Mesorhizobium opportunistum WSM2075: one gene and its partners. The main gene of each other region encodes a partner of the protein of the gene in region 3 in a complex. Links are inferred from orthologs where the notes say so. Each region holds a gene or a part of one and is shown on either strand. Other genes may lie near its edges.

What was found.
Region 1: the proteins of ccmB (region 3) and ccmE are in contact, whole or in part, in a solved structure (PDB 8CE8), measured with the Escherichia coli proteins. The link is inferred for Mesorhizobium opportunistum WSM2075 from one-to-one orthologs.
Region 2: the proteins of ccmB (region 3) and MESOP_RS24725 are in contact, whole or in part, in a solved structure (PDB 8CE8), measured with the Escherichia coli proteins. The link is inferred for Mesorhizobium opportunistum WSM2075 from one-to-one orthologs.

What each region holds. Positions count from the first base shown.
Region 1 is NC_015675.1:5,484,133-5,488,986, forward strand. The notes cover bases 1,398-4,145. They hold ccmE (cytochrome c maturation protein CcmE), read right to left. Parts: upstream 3,120-4,145; coding sequence 2,676-3,119; downstream 1,398-2,675. Other genes in these bases: MESOP_RS26550 (heme lyase CcmF/NrfE family subunit), read right to left, coding at 1,398-2,637; ccmI (c-type cytochrome biogenesis protein CcmI), read right to left, coding at 3,123-4,145. Outside these bases: MESOP_RS26540 (Do family serine endopeptidase), read right to left, coding at 1-23; MESOP_RS26545 (cytochrome c-type biogenesis protein), read right to left, coding at 188-655; more of MESOP_RS26550, read right to left, coding at 652-1,397; more of ccmI, read right to left, coding at 4,146-4,262; MESOP_RS26565 (hypothetical protein), read right to left, coding at 4,381-4,818. UniProt on the Escherichia coli protein: Heme chaperone required for the biogenesis of c-type cytochromes. Transiently binds heme delivered by CcmC and transfers the heme to apo-cytochromes in a process facilitated by CcmF and CcmH.
Region 2 is NC_015675.1:5,102,227-5,107,241, forward strand. What follows is about bases 1,398-4,306. They hold MESOP_RS24725 (heme ABC transporter permease), read right to left. Parts: upstream 3,280-4,306; coding sequence 2,515-3,279; downstream 1,398-2,514. Other genes in these bases: MESOP_RS24720 (D-TA family PLP-dependent enzyme), read left to right, coding at 1,455-2,513; MESOP_RS24730 (glucan ABC transporter ATP-binding protein/ permease), read right to left, coding at 3,514-4,306. Also shown: MESOP_RS24710 (RDD family protein), read left to right, coding at 1-493; MESOP_RS24715 (D-lyxose/D-mannose family sugar isomerase), read right to left, coding at 521-1,207; more of MESOP_RS24730, read right to left, coding at 4,307-5,015. UniProt on the Escherichia coli protein: Required for the export of heme to the periplasm for the biogenesis of c-type cytochromes.
Region 3 is NC_015675.1:1,055,039-1,060,040, reverse strand. The notes cover bases 711-3,606. They hold ccmB (heme exporter protein CcmB), read right to left. Parts: upstream 2,544-3,606; coding sequence 1,878-2,543; downstream 711-1,877. Other genes in these bases: ccmA (heme ABC exporter ATP-binding protein CcmA), read right to left, coding at 2,737-3,345; ccmD (heme exporter protein CcmD), read right to left, coding at 1,568-1,741; MESOP_RS05000 (DsbE family thiol:disulfide interchange protein), read right to left, coding at 993-1,571; MESOP_RS33300 (hypothetical protein), read left to right, coding at 711-829. Also shown: MESOP_RS05005 (SMP-30/gluconolactonase/LRE family protein), read right to left, coding at 1-367; more of MESOP_RS33300, read left to right, coding at 662-710; aconitate hydratase AcnA, read left to right, coding at 3,631-5,002. UniProt on the Escherichia coli protein: Required for the export of heme to the periplasm for the biogenesis of c-type cytochromes.

The DNA.
Region 1 (4,854 bases), 4.4 Mb from region 3 along the record:
TATGAATTGGGGGCAATATTCATGGATCTCTTATCCTCTTTTCAAAGGGACGCGCCTTGATCGCATCCTCAGGAAAGGAGAATTAGAACGGCGCACATTACAACGCCATTTCCGACGCATGAAACTTTGGTAATGTTGGCGGCCGACCTGTCTGTCGGAAGACCCCACCCTTCACGCTATTTCGCAGTTAGTCCCGGCGCAGGATCGCGTCCAGCGCCGCCTGTTCATCGGCGGAGAGGGATTTTGTCGCCAGTTGCCGGCGCGAACGGGCGTTGAAGGCGATAAAGATGCCGCCTGCCAGAAGCAGAATGACGGGCGTGCCCCAAAGCAGCGCGTTGCGCAGGTCGAAGCGCGGCTTCAAAAGCACGAACTCGCCATAGCGCGAAACCACATAGTCCATCACCTGCTGGTCGGTATCGCCGGCGACGAGGCGCTGGCGCACCAGGATGCGCAGGTCGCGGGCCAGATCGGCATCGGATTCGTCGATCGACTGGTTCTGGCAGACCATGCAGCGCAGGCCTTCCGACAGCGCCCGGGCTCGCGCCTCCAGCGCCGGATCGGCCAGCATCTCGTCAGGCTTCACCGCTTGCGCCGCACCGGCGAAGAGCAGCGCCAGCAGCAGGACAATCGACGTCAGCGAGAACCTTGTCTTCATGGCAGGCCCGCTGGCGCCACCGCCGTCTTGCGGCGCCGCGAGGGTGCTCCGACCCGCAAGCGCCTGTCCATCAGCGACATGGCCGCGCCCGCCATCATCATCAGGCCGCCGCCCCAGATCAGCGTCACCAGCGGCTTCCACCACAAGCGCACCACGACGGAGCCATCCTTGCCTTCGTCACCGAGCGAAATGTAGAGCTGGGAAAGACCAAGGGTCTTGATGCCGGATTCCGTCGTCGTCGTCTGCCGCACCGGAAAGAAGCGCTTGGCCGAGCTGATTTCGCCGATGGGACTGCCGCTGACACCGATCAGCTCGAAGCGGCCGCGATCTTCGCTGTAGTTGGGGCCCTGGGCCGGATAGAGCCCGACGAAACGCAGCGTGTGGCCGGACAATTCCACCGTCTCGCCGGCATGCATCGACAGGATTTTCTCGGTACCGAAGCAAAGCGTGCCGACAATGCCCAGCGTGGTCAGGCCAAGGCCGAGATGGGCGAAAGCCGTGCCGAAGACCGAGCGCGGCAAGCCAAGCAGGCGCCGGACCATGTTCCCCGTCGTGACATTGCCGAACCCCGCCTTGACGGCGATGTCGGTGAGCGCACCAAGGATCAGCCAGACGGCAAGTCCGACCCCAATGGCCGCCAATACCGAAGCGCCGTCGATGAACAGAGTGGTGACCAGTGCCGTCAGGAGGGCACCCGCGAATGCCACCATCAGGCGCTGCGCGACCGCGAAGACATCGCCGCGTTTCCAGGCTAGCAGCGGCCCAAAGGGAACCATCACCAGCAGGGGTACCATCAGTGGCGCGAAGGTCAGGTTGAAGAATGGTGCTCCGACCGAAATCTTGTCCGAGGAAAAGGCTTCGACCACCAGCGGATAGAGGGTGCCAACGAGCACGGTGGCGGTCGCCGTCGTCAGGAACAGATTGTTGAGGACGAGCGCGCCTTCGCGCGAAATCGGATGGAACAGGCCGCCGGCCGTCAGCTTCGAGGCGCGCAACGCAAACAGCGACAGCGAGCCGCCGATGAACAGCGTCAATATGCACAGGATGAAGATGCCGCGCGTCGGATCGGTGGCGAAGGCATGGACGGAGGTCAGGACGCCCGAGCGCACCAGGAAGGTGCCGAGCAGCGACAGCGAGAAGGTGAGGATGGCAAGCAGCAGCGTCCAGATCTTCAAGGCCGAACGCTTTTCCATGACGATGGCCGAATGGAGCAGCGCGGTGCCTGCCAGCCACGGCATGAAGGAGGCGTTCTCGACCGGATCCCAGAACCAGAAGCCGCCCCAGCCGAGTTCGTAGTAGGCCCAGTACGATCCCATGGCGATGCCGCCAGTCAGGAACATCCAGGCGACCAGCGTCCATGGCCGCACCCAGCGCGCCCAGGAGGCATCGATACGACCTTCGATGAGGGCCGCGACCGAGAAGGAAAAGCAGATCGAGAAACCGACGTAACCGAGATAGAGCAGCGGCGGGTGAATGGCGAGGCCGAGATCCTGCAGGACCGGGTTGAGATCGCGGCCCTCGATCGGCGCCGGATTGAGCCGGATGAACGGATTGGACGTCGCCAGGATGAACAGGAAGAAGGTAGCGCCGATGGCGCCCTGCACGGCCAGGACATTGGCCCGCAGCGTTGCCGGCAGGTTGGAGCCGAAAGCGGCGACAAGCGCGCCGAAAAAGGTCAGGATCAGCACCCAGAGCAGCATCGAGCCTTCGTGGTTGCCCCAGGTTCCGGTGATCTTGTAGATCAGCGGCTGCAACGAATGCGAGTTTTCCCAGACGCTCGCCACCGAGAAGTCGGAATTCGCATAAGCGCTGGCCAGCGCGACGAAAGACAGTGCCGTCAACGCAAAACCGGTCACCGCGACCGGGCCACCGACAGCCATCAGGCGCTGGTTGTTCAGGCGCGCGCCAAACAGCGGCACGATCGTCTGCACCAGCGAAAGCGCGAATGCCAGGACCAGGGCGAAATGTCCGGTCTCAACCATGACTGTACCTGTAATTCACCGTTGCTCTCCTGCCAGAGCTATTCACTCTTGCTCTCCTGCCAGACGCCCTTGGCCTTCAGGCCGTCGGCCACTTCCTTGGGCATGTAGCGCTCGTCGTGCTTGGCCAGCACGCTGTCGGCGACAAAGACGCCGTCCGGGCCGAAGGTGCCCTCGGTGATGACGCCCTGTTCTTCGCGGAAAAGGTCCGGCAGGATGCCGGTGTAAGTGACCTTGACCGATTTATGCGTGTCTGTGACCGAAAAGGCGACGGTCGCGCCCTGCCCGCGCTCGATGGTGCCCTTCTCGACCAGCCCTCCCAGCCTGATGCGCTGTCCGGGCTGGACGCTGGCTGTGGCCAGATCGGCCGGCATGTAGAAATAGGACGCCTTCTGACCGAGCGCGTAGAAGGTCAGTCCGGTGGCGGCGCCCAGGAAAGCCAGTCCGCCCACGATGACCGACAATCGTTTCTGCTTGCGCGTCATGCTCTACTCCGTCGCCGCCAGGCCGAGCGAGGCGGCAAAGGTGGTGAATTTCTTCGCTTCGTCACTGTCGGCCCCAAAAACGGCAATGGCGCGATGAAGAGCATCGCGCGCCTCATCGGCCTTGCCCAGCACAACGTAGGAACGAACGAGCCGCATCCATCCTTCCGCGTCACGCGGATTTTGCCGCAGTTTGTCGTCGAGACCCGCGACCATGGTGTTGATCATGGCTTCGCGGTCCTGCAGCGACATGGAGGACGCGGCGTCGACATCGGCGGCATCGGGCCCTTTCGCGGCCGCGCCGGAAGCGACTTCGGGGTTGCCGGATTTGGCCAATGCCTGCTCGATGGCGCCGCGCCACGGTGAACCCGGCGGCAGCGTGCCGAGCATCGCCTGCCAGGAGGCAACCGCTTCCTTGGTTCGCCCCTCCTGCGCCAACGCCACCGCCAGATAGAAACTGGCCTTCGCATTGGCCGGATCGAGTTTCAGCGCCGCCTCGAAGGCATCCTGGGCATCGGCCGAAACAATGCCGCCTGCCGCACCGGCGATCGCCTCACCAAGGCCGGCCTGACGGACGGCACTGTTGCCGTCGAGACGAATGGCGTTGCGGTAGGCGGCGGCCGCGTCGGAGAAGCGCTGCATGCGTAGATAGACCGGGGCCAGCACATCCCACCCCCGGCCGTCGGAAGGATTGGCGGCAAGGTGAGCTTCCGCCCGCGCGACCAACTCGTCGACCGAGCTGTCGGCCGGGTTCTTGGCCAACCGCTCGCTGAGCGGCTGTGACGGCAGGTCGGGCGAACCGAGCTGGCTGTAAAGCCCCCAGCTGACCAACGGCACCGCCAGCACCGCGACGGTCGCGACAAGTCTTGACATGGCCGACGCCAGCCTGGCCGATGCCTTGCCGGCCGGATCCGCATTGTCGAGGCGCAGGATGCGGCGCGCGATCTCGGCGCGTGCCTCGGCCGCTTCCGCCGGCTGGATCAGGCCCCGCGCGGCGTCGCGGTCAAGCTCGGACAGTTGATCGCGATAGACTTCCAGATCGTGGTCGCCGCTCGATGCGGCACCTTTCGAGCCGGCAGCCAACGGCAACAGCACCGCCAGGCTCGCGCCCAGCGTCAGGATTGCGGCTATGACCCAGAACAGCATGGCTCTTCCAATAAAGGCAGAGACTTGCCCTGCCAACATGTCCATCCTGCGACGCTTTGACGGCGGACGCTCCTGACGTCCTTGATCGACGTCAAGCGACTAGCTCCCAACCGGGATATCAGGTCAGCGGCGTCCAGCTGCCGTCGGTGTTGCGGCAAGCGGTTCCGCGGGCGGTGACGCCGGCTCCGCCGGTGAACACTGTCTGCGTGTACTGGCGGCAGTCCTGTGAACCGACGCGATAGGGCTGGGCCGGCACCACCTCGCCATAGCGCGAGGCCTGGTCGCCTTTCCACGTCACCTTCTGGCCGCTTGTCGTATATTCGAGCGCCTTGTATTCGGCCTCGAGCGCATTGCGCTTCTCCGTTGCGCTGAGACTGCTGCCGATCGAACCGCCAATCAGGCCACCGCCCATCGCGGATATGATCGAGGTGGTGACCTTGCCGCCCGAAGGAGGCGTCGAGGCCGGTGTCGGCGCGACGGTGGGGCCCTTGCCGCTCAAGGTAGTGCAGCCGGAGACGGCCAGCAATGCGGAAACAAGCGCGACGCGAATCTTCATGCCAACAACCGGTTTTCTTGAGTTGGAGCCTGCCAT
Region 2 (5,015 bases), 4.0 Mb from region 3 along the record:
GATGCGCGAGCTCGAGGTGTTTTTGCCATTGTCGATCATCGCCGTGCGCGGCGGCACCGGCGTCGCCGATACGCTGTCGACGATCTTCGGCCTGGTGTGGGCGCTGCTTTTTTCGCTGTTTCCGCTGTTCAACCGCGATCGCCTGCGCATCGGCGACCTGCTCGCCGGCACATGGGTGGTCGAGGCGCCGAAGCTGGCGCTGGTCGAAGACCTGTCGCTAAGACAGGATCCGGCCGCCGGCCGCTTCCACTTCAGCCCGGCGCAGCTCGACGCCTACGGCATCGCCGAACTGCACAGACTGGAGGAAGTGCTGCGGCGCGATGACCATTTCGCGATGAAGGCGGTTGCCGAAACCATCGGCCGCAAGATCGGCGCGACGATCGAACCGAACGATTCCAAGGCCTTCTTGACCGCCTATTACGGTGAGCTCAGGGCGCATCTGGAACGCAAGCTTCTGCTCGGCAACCGCAAGGTGGACAAGTATGCGCGGTAGCCCGGGTCTCTACGCCAGCCGGGTTTTCTACCTCAGCCACTTCTCATAGTCAGACACCAAGAGGTGCACCGGCGCGACATCCTCGTCGATGTTGGAGAAGCGGCCGATCGGCTCGCGGAAGACATTGTCGGTGAGATCGTCGTTGACGGTCGACACCTCGCCGATCAGCACGTCCTTGCCCTCGGCCCAGAAGGCGTGCCAGACGCCCGGCAGCAGCGTGACGCTCTGGCCCGGGTCGAGCTTCAGCAACCCGCCGGCCGGCATCCTGTGGATGGTTCCATCGACCGGCACCGATACTTCGGCCTTGGGATCGATGCCGCCGTCGCGATCGTGCATGAACAGTTCCAGCACCAGCTTGCCGCCGCCGCGGTTGATGATGTCCTCGGCCTTGATGTTGTGGCGGTGCATCGGCGAGAGCTGGTCCTTGCGCGAGATCATGATCTTCTCGGCGTAGAGCATGCCCATGCCCTTCTTCATGTCCTCGTAGCGGCCGTTGCGAACGGTGAACAGGAACAGGCCGAGCTCGTTGAATTTCTCCTGGCCGTAATCAGTGATGTCCCAGCCGAGCCGCGAGGTGAAGATGGCCGAGGAATCGACCTGGCGCGCCTTCATCTCCTCGGGTGACCAGTAGGCGAAGGGCGGCATGATGTAGCCGAACGAGCGGATGAAAGCGTCGGCTTCGCGGATGATGTCGTTGATGGCGGAGCGTTTCATGATCATGGTCCTTCGTGTCGATACGCTTTGTTTGGCAGCATGCATGTCGTTGTCCCAAAACCATTGGCCACTTTTTGGGCGACATGCATGGCAATTCGCATAGCCGAACACTGGTGCGGTGTCGATCCATCCAGCCGCCTGCTCCGCCCTGGCCGTGAACCGATGGCCCACCGATCCCGTCCGCTGGCTGCGTGACATCACGCGCTTTCGAGGCCATAACCCCTGCGGAATTCAGGAGTGATAGCTGATGCCGACCATCCATGACCTCGATACGCCATCGATCCTGATCGACGCCGCACGCGCCGAAGCCAACATTGCCCGCGCGCAGGCCCATGCCGACAAGAACGGGCTGAAGCTGAGGCCGCATATCAAGACGCACAAGCTGCCCTACTGGGCGAAGAAGCAGGTGGCGGCGGGCGCGGTCGGCATCACCTGCCAGAAGATCGGCGAAGCCGAGGTGATGGCCGAGGCCGGCCTGACCGATATTTTTCTCCCTTACAACATCCTTGGCCGCGCCAAGCTGGAGCGGCTTCTGGCGCTGCACAGGCGCGTAATCTTGTCGGTGACGGCGGACAGCACGGAGACCATCGATGGGCTGGCCGCCACCTTCACCGATGCCGGCCATCGTCTGACGGTGCTGGTCGAGTGCGACACCGGCATGGGGCGCTGCGGCGTACAGACAGCGGGTGACGCGGTTGGGCTGGCAAGACAGATCGACACTGCCAAAGGCCTCGCCTTCGGCGGGCTGATGACCTATCCGGCCGCGGGCCGTGCGGCGGAGGCCGAAGCCTGGCTCGCCAACGCCAGCCAGGCGCTTGCCGTCTGCGGTCTCGCCTGCGAGCGCATCTCCAGCGGCGGCACACCGGACATGTGGCGTTCCAGCAAGGACAGCGTCGTCACCGAATACCGCCCCGGCACCTACATCTATCTCGACCGCTATCAGGTCGCCAAAGGCGTCGGCTCGCTCGACGATTGCGCGCTGACGGTGCTGTCGACGGTGGTCAGCCACCCGACACCGACCCGCGCCATCCTCGACAGCGGCAGCAAGGCGTTGTCCAGCGACACGCTGGGGCTGCCCGACTTCGGCGAGCTGCTCGGCGTCTCCGGCGCGCGGGTGACAGGCCTCAGCGAAGAGCATGGCACCGTAACGCTTTCCGGCGATGGCACGCTTAAAATCGGCGAGCGCGTGCGTGTGGTGCCCGACCATTGCTGCGTCGTCACCAATTTGTTCGACGAGGTCAACCTGATCGACGGCGAGACGGTGCTGGAAACGCTGCCGGTGGCCGCGCGCGGGCGGATGCGATGAATTAGGCCGGCTGCCGTTCGGCCTGCCGTGCCGCCACGCGACGCATGGCGATGACCCGGCGGCGGCGGATTTCGGTGCGCATTGCCATCAGATGCAATGCGAAGAACAGCACCGTGAAGCCGATAGCCATGACCAGCAGCGGCCACAGCATCGAGGGGTCGATGGTCGATCCGCCCATGCGGAACACCGAGGCCGGCTGGTGCAGCGTGTTCCACCAGTCGACCGAAAATTTGATGATCGGGATGTTGATGAAGCCGACCAGCGTGATGATGGCGGCGGCCCAGGCGGCGCGGCTGGCGTCATCGAGCGCACGGGTCAGCGCGATGATGCCGAGATACATCAGGAACAGCACGAAGACCGAGGTCAGCCGCGCATCCCAGACCCACCAGGTGCCCCACATCGGCTTGCCCCAGATCGAGCCGGTAATCAGCGCCAGTGCGGTGAAGGCGGCACCGATGGGGGCAGCCGATTTCAGCGCGACATCGGCCAGCGGATGGCGCCAGACCAGGGTGCCGAGTGCCGAGAGCGCCATCAGCGTGTAGCACATCATGGCGAGCCAGGCGAAAGGCACATGGATGTACATGATGCGAACGGTGATGCCTTGCTGGAAATCCTCAGGCGCGGTGAAGCTCATATAGAGCCCGACGGCGAGGACAAGCGCCGCAATCGCTGCCAGCCACGGCACAACCTTGTCCGCCAGCCCGACGAAGCGCGTCGGGTTGGCAAGATCGGTCCAGCCGGTCAGGCGTGAGGTGATGTCGCTCATGCGGCTTTACATAGACCGCCAATGCATTTGGGGCAATCGAGCGGCGGTGTCGCAGGCGTATAAGCCTCTTCCTTCTCCCCTTGCGGGAGAAGGTGGCCTCGCGAAGCGAGGTCGGATGAGGGGTGTTCCAGCGGAGTGAGGCGTTGGCGTTCCCTGGAACACCCCTCAACCGTCTCGGCGCTGCGCGCCGATCCACCTTCTCTCACAAGGGGAGAAGGAAGAACCGTCACCTGCTTACGCGGCCTCGCCCTGCACGGAGCGGCTGAGGCGGCGGACTTCCTCGTCGTTGAGCAAGCCGCCGGCGCGCAGCAGGCTGGCGAAGCGGCCATTGCGCAGCGACAATTCGGCGAAGCCACCCATCTCGATCACCTTGCCCTTGTCCATGAACACGACCAGGTCAGCGTCGCGAACGGTGGTCAGGCGGTGGGCGATGATGAAGGTGGTGCGGTCGCGCCGCAACTCGTCGATCGCTTCCTTGACGCGGTCCTCGGTTTCGACGTCGAGCGCGCTGGTCGCCTCGTCGAGCACCAGGATCGGAGCATCCTTCAGCACGGCGCGGGCAATGGCGATGCGCTGGCGCTCGCCACCCGACAGCTGGCCGCCACGCTCGCCGACCACGGTGTCGTAGCCGCCGCTCTTGGCCAGGATGAAATCCTGCGCGGCAGCCGCGTTGGCGGCGGCATGGATCTCGTCATTGGTCGCATCGGCGCGGCCGACGCGGATGTTATCCTCGATCGAACGATTGAGCAGGCCGGCATCCTGGAACACGGTGGCGATCGAATGGCGCAGCGACTTGCGGGTCACCGTGCGGGTATCGATGCCGTCGATCAGGATACGACCGTGCGACGGCGAGAAGACGCGCTGCAGCAGGTTGATGAGCGTCGTCTTGCCGGCACCCGTCGGTCCGACGATGGCGACGGTCTGGCCGGCCTGGACCTCAAAGGAAACATCGCTGACGCCCTGGCCCGAATTGGGGAATTCGAAGCCGACTTCCTCGAAGCGGACATGGCCGGTGACGTTGGTGAGATCGCGCAAGCCATCCGGTTCGGCGACATCGGCAGCCGAGTCCTCGAGCTTGTAGAAGTCCTCGAGCTTGGCGCGGGCCTCCGAAATCTGGTTGGCGAAAGCCGACATCTGGTCGAGCCGCGAGATCAACAGCGTGGCAAAGCCGGTAAAGGCGATCACATCGCCAACCCGCAACTGGCCGTGGGTGACCAGATAGGCGCCGATCAGAAGCACCACCATCATCGAGATGGTCGACGACAGGCGATTGAGCGCATTGGCGATGGCCCACCAGTCGAGCACCGGGTTCTGTGCGTCGAGCAGGTTCTTGACGTAGCGGCGCAAGGTTTCGGCCTCATGGCCAAGGCGATTGTAGCTCTGGAGAACAGCGACGTTGCTGACGGAATCCGTCACGTGCGCGAACACCTTGTGATAGTGGCGCTCGACGGCGGCCTGGCCGGCCTTGGTGCGCTTCATCACCAGACGGCCGATGCCGACATAGAGGATGCCGAGCCCAAGCAGCACCATCGACATACGCACATCCATGCTAAGTGCGGTCGGCACCAGCAGCACAAGTGCAACTGCCGTGGACAGATGCTGGCGCATGAATTCGAGCCACAGGCTGAACAGCGTCTCGACGGCGCGCAGCAGCGTGTGCAAGGCGTTCGACGTGCCGCGCTGATGGTGCCAGGCAAGCGGCATGGTGATGACACGCTCGAAGGACTCGCACAGCA
Region 3 (5,002 bases):
CATTGGGCGAGTTCAGCCGCTTGCCCTTCCATTTGGCGGCAATCGTGGTGACCGAGCCGTCATGCTCGGTACGGCTGACGCGGCGGCCGGAGTGCTCGCATGTCACCAGCCGGCCCTGCCGGTCGACGGTGTTGCCGTTGGAATTGCCCGATGGCTGCCGAAAGACGCTGACGCTGCCGTCCGTCTCGTCGTAGCGCAGCATGCGGTTGTTCGGAATGTCGGACCAGACGACATAACGGCCGGCGGCGAACCAGGCCGGCCCTTCCGCCCAGCGGCATCCGGTGAACAGCTTTTCCACCTGCGCGTTGCCGTTGAACAGGCGCGCGAAGCGCGGATCGAGAATTTCGTAATAGTCTGCGGCCGCCATGCATTTCCTCCCGGTCTCACGTGACGCCGGATCAAGCCAGCCCGCGATCGATATGGCAAGACAGGACGCCTGCAATTTGTATGACAAAACGGAGAGGAAGCGCCCGGTCGACCTGGCTCGGCTGCCCGCCGTTCAACCGCGGCGCACTTTAGGACCCGATTAACCGGCTATGCGCTGCGCGCAATGGTGCATTGCAACATCTTCTTTTTGCAACGCACCAATACTATGTCATGTTCCGTACTGCCAAGGGAGGAAGAACCCGCCGCCAGAATGCGGCACAGAAGGACCCTTGCTATGATCTTCAACGATCTCATGACCCGCGCTCGCACCAGCATCGCCAAGCGCAAGCACTACAACCGCCTCGTCGCCGAAATCGACAGCTTTTCCAGCCGCGACCTCGCCGACATGCGCGCCGATCGCTCGGAAATGCTCTACCAGATCCACAAGCAGATCTACGGCTGAGCCACATTCGTCATCCTCGGGCTTGACCCGAGGATCCATGCCGCGACTTCAAGCGAAGAATGCAGCGGCTCGGAATAGCGGTTCTATCCACGGTGAGAGTCCCCAATTCTGGCTCCGCCTTGCCTGCCATCAACATCACGGCATGGAAGGCGAAAGAGCACCGTCAGTTCGGCGCCGCCAATACCTTGTCGATCTGTGGCAGCAACAAATCCCTTGCCGTCTCCGCCGTCAGCGGGCCGACATGCTTGTAGGCAATCTTGCCGTCCTTGCCGATGACGAAGGTTTCCGGCACGCCATAGACACCCCAGTCGATCGCCGCGCGGCCGGCTTCGTCGACACCGATGGCCTGGAACGGATTGCCGAGATCGCCGAGGAACCGGCGGGCGTTTTCCGGCCGGTCCTTGTAGTTCAGCGCCGCCATCACGAACCGCTTGTCCTGCGACAGCGCCAGGAGCACCGGGTGCTCTTCGCGGCATGGCGCGCACCACGACGCAAAGACGTTGACCAGGGTGACCTTGCCGACGAAGTTTTTGGAATCGAGCCCCGGCAGGTTCGATCCTTCCAGCGCCGGCAGGTTGGTCTGCGGCGCCGGCAGGCCGATCAGCGCCGACGGCACTTCCGAAATATCGCGCCCCGACAATAGCTGCGACAGGAACAGTCCTGCCAGGCCGAGGAAGACCAGCAGCGGCAAGAGCACGAACAGGCGCCGGCCGCGTGACGGTGTTTCGGTTTCGCTACTCACGGCTTTGCTGTCCCAGCCCTATCGGAACGGCGCTTCACGCCGGCCGCTTCGAGTTCGGCGAGTTCGCGCTTGCGCGCCCGCTGGTCGAGCAGGATCCAGCCGATCAGCCCGGCCAGGACCAACGCGGTGATGGCATAGGCCGCGGTGACATAGAGCGCATGCGCACTCATGCGGTCCGCTCCATTCCAGCGTCTCTTTCCAACCGTCGTTCGGTCATGCTTTCCCTTAACCGCGCATCGGCGGCTTCGCAATCGGGCGCCGCGCCGCAGTCCTCAGGCCCATGGTCTTCAGTCTTGTACTGCCGCATCAATCCGTACCGTGGCGCAAGGCCAGCGCCGCCGACACCGGCCCCAGCACGGCAAGAAACAGTGTCAGCGCGGCAAGAATGAGGAAAGGCTGCAGGAAAGGATCGGGATTGGCGGTGGCGCCATAGCTCGCCGAAACGCCGAAGATCAGCACCGGTATGGTCAGCGGCAGCACCAGCACCGAGATCAAGAGCCCACCGCGCGGCAGCGCCACCGCCACCGCCGCCCCGGCGGCACCGATGAAGGTGATCGCCGGCGTGCCGACCAGCAGCGTCAGCGCCGTGGCGCCTATCGCCAGCGGCTCCATATTCATGAACAGCCCGAGCAAAGGAGCCGCGACCACCAGCGGCAGCACGCTGCCAGCCCAATGCGCCAGGCATTTCACCAGCACCGTCAGCGCCAGCATGTGCCGGTCGTTGCCGAGCACCAGGAGATCGAGCGAGCCATCCTCGCGATCGGCCTGGAACAGCCGGTCGAGCCCAAGCAGGCAGGACAGCAGCGCGCCGATCCACAATATCGCCGGGCCGATGCGGGCCAGCAGCCTGAGGTCGGGCCCGACGCCGAACGGAATGGTGGCGATGACGGCCAGGAAGAAGATGACACCGGTCAAAGCGCCGCCGCCGGCGCGGATGTTGAGGCGGATGTCGCGGAGGAAGAGGGCTAGCATGATGTGAGATGTCGGCGCCCAGGCGCCCCCCTCTGTCCTGCCGGACATCTCCCCCTCAAGGGGGGAGATTGGATGTCACCTCGGCTTTCGCCAATCTTCAACGTCGGAGGGCTGGCGAGACGCATGAACTGCCAATCTCCCCCCCGGAGGGGGAGATGGCCGGCAGGACAGAGGGGGGCGCCTCGCACCATCATCAATCCGTTTCCCCCATCACCAACGTCTTCGCCCCATCCAATCCCAACGGCAGATGCGTCGCCGCGACAATCATCCCACCCTCGGCGCAATGCCTCGCCATCAGCCCCGCAAACCGCGCCTCCGAAGCCTTGTCCAGCCCCGCCGTCGGCTCATCGAGCAGCCACAGCGGCCGCTGGCTGACCAGAAGCTTGGCAATCGCCGCGCGCCGCCTCTGTCCTGTCGAGAGATAGCCGAACGGCAGATGGCCGATGCCGCCGAGCCCGACGGTCTCCAGCGCCTCGTCGACGCCGACGTCTCCGCTACCGTTGAAATCGCGCCAGAAGCGCAGGTTTTCCGCCACGCTCAGCGCCGGCTTCATCGCGTTCTGGTGGCCGAGGTAATGACAGGCCGAGGCAATGGACGGAAATGCCTCGCCGCCGCCTTCGAGCAGCAACCGGCCTTCGGCCACCGGCAACAGCCCGGCGACGATCCTGAGCAAGGTCGATTTGCCCGATCCGTTCGGCCCGGTGACGACCAGCGCCTGGCCTCGGTCGAGCGCAAAACCGACGCCGGAAAACACCGTCTCGCCGCCGCGTTCGCCGCCCAGATTTTCGGCGATCAGCCGCATCCCTCGCCTGCCCTGAAATCAATGTTTCGCGAGCGCTGCCGCATCGCACAAATTTGCTCCGCAACTGTCTAGAACTATTCCAGAAAATTCTCTATATGCGGTGCATCCGTGCCAGCGGTCGGCGCGGGAACAGAATTTGCGCCGAACCAGCGCACGCGCCGCCTTGAACGGCTCGGGTTGCTTGGGAACGGACAGCGGAAATGGCCGTACCCGCACCTTTGCGCGTGATTGCATGCCATCGGCGTCCGTTCCCTTTCAGGCTGAACAGACAAGGACGGATCGCACGTGTCAAAATCCCTCGATAGCTTCAACTGCCGCCGCACCCTGACCGCGGGCGGCGCCGAGTATGTCTATTTCGACCTCGTCGAGGCCGAGAAGAACGGCCTCACCGGCATCGCCCAGCTGCCCTATTCGATGAAGGTGCTGCTCGAAAACCTGCTGCGCAACGAGGACGGCCGTTCCGTCACCAAGGACAGCATCCAGGCGGTCGCCGGCTGGCTGACCGACAAGGGCACGGCCGGCGTCGAGATTGCCTACCGCCCCGCCCGCGTGCTGATGCAGGATTTCACCGGCGTTCCCGCCGTGGTCGATCTGGCCGCCATGCGCGACGCCATGGCTTCGCTCGGCGGCGACCCGCAGAAGATCAACCCGCTGGTGCCCGTCGACCTCGTCATCGACCATTCCGTCATCGTCGACGAATTCGGCACGCCGCTGGCTTTCGCCAGGAATGTCAAGCTCGAATACGAGCGCAACGAGGAGCGCTACAAGTTTCTGAAATGGGGCCAGCAGGCGTTCCGCAACTTCCGCGTCGTGCCGCCGGGCACCGGCATCTGCCACCAGGTCAATCTCGAATATCTCGGCCAGGTGGTGTGGACCAACACCGAGGACGGCGAAACCACCGCTTACCCGGACACCTGCGTCGGCACCGATTCGCACACCACCATGATCAACGGCCTTGGTGTGCTCGGCTGGGGCGTCGGCGGCATCGAGGCCGAGGCCGCCATGCTCGGCCAGCCGGTTTCCATGCTGCTCCCTGAAGTCATCGGCTTCCGCCTCACAGGCAAGCTCAAGGAAGGCGTCACCGCCACCGACCTGGTGCTCACCGTCACCCAGATGCTGCGCAAGAAGGGCGTCGTCGGCAAGTTCGTCGAGTTCTTCGGCCCTGGCCTGTCCAACATGACGCTGGCCGACCGCGCCACCATCGGCAACATGGCGCCCGAATATGGCGCCACCTGCGGCTTCTTCCCGGTCGATTCGGAAACCATCCGCTATCTGACAATGTCCGGCCGCGAGGAAAGCCGCATCGCGCTGGTGGAAGCCTATTCCAAGGCGCAAGGCATGTGGCGCGAAGCCGGCTCCACCGACCCGGTCTTCACCGACCTGCTCGAACTGGAGCTGAGCAGCGTCGTGCCGTCGATGGCCGGCCCCAAGCGCCCCGAAGGCCGCGTCGCGCTGGAAGGCATTCCGGCCGGCTTCGCCAAGGCGATGGAGACCGAATACAAGAAGGCGGCCGAAATCTCCAAACGCTATGCCGTCGAAGGCACCGGCCATGATCTCGGCCATGGCGACGTCGTCATCGCCGCCATCACCTCCTGCACCAACACCTCGAACCCGAGCGTGCTGATCGGCGCCGGTCTTTTGGCGCGCAACGCCAACC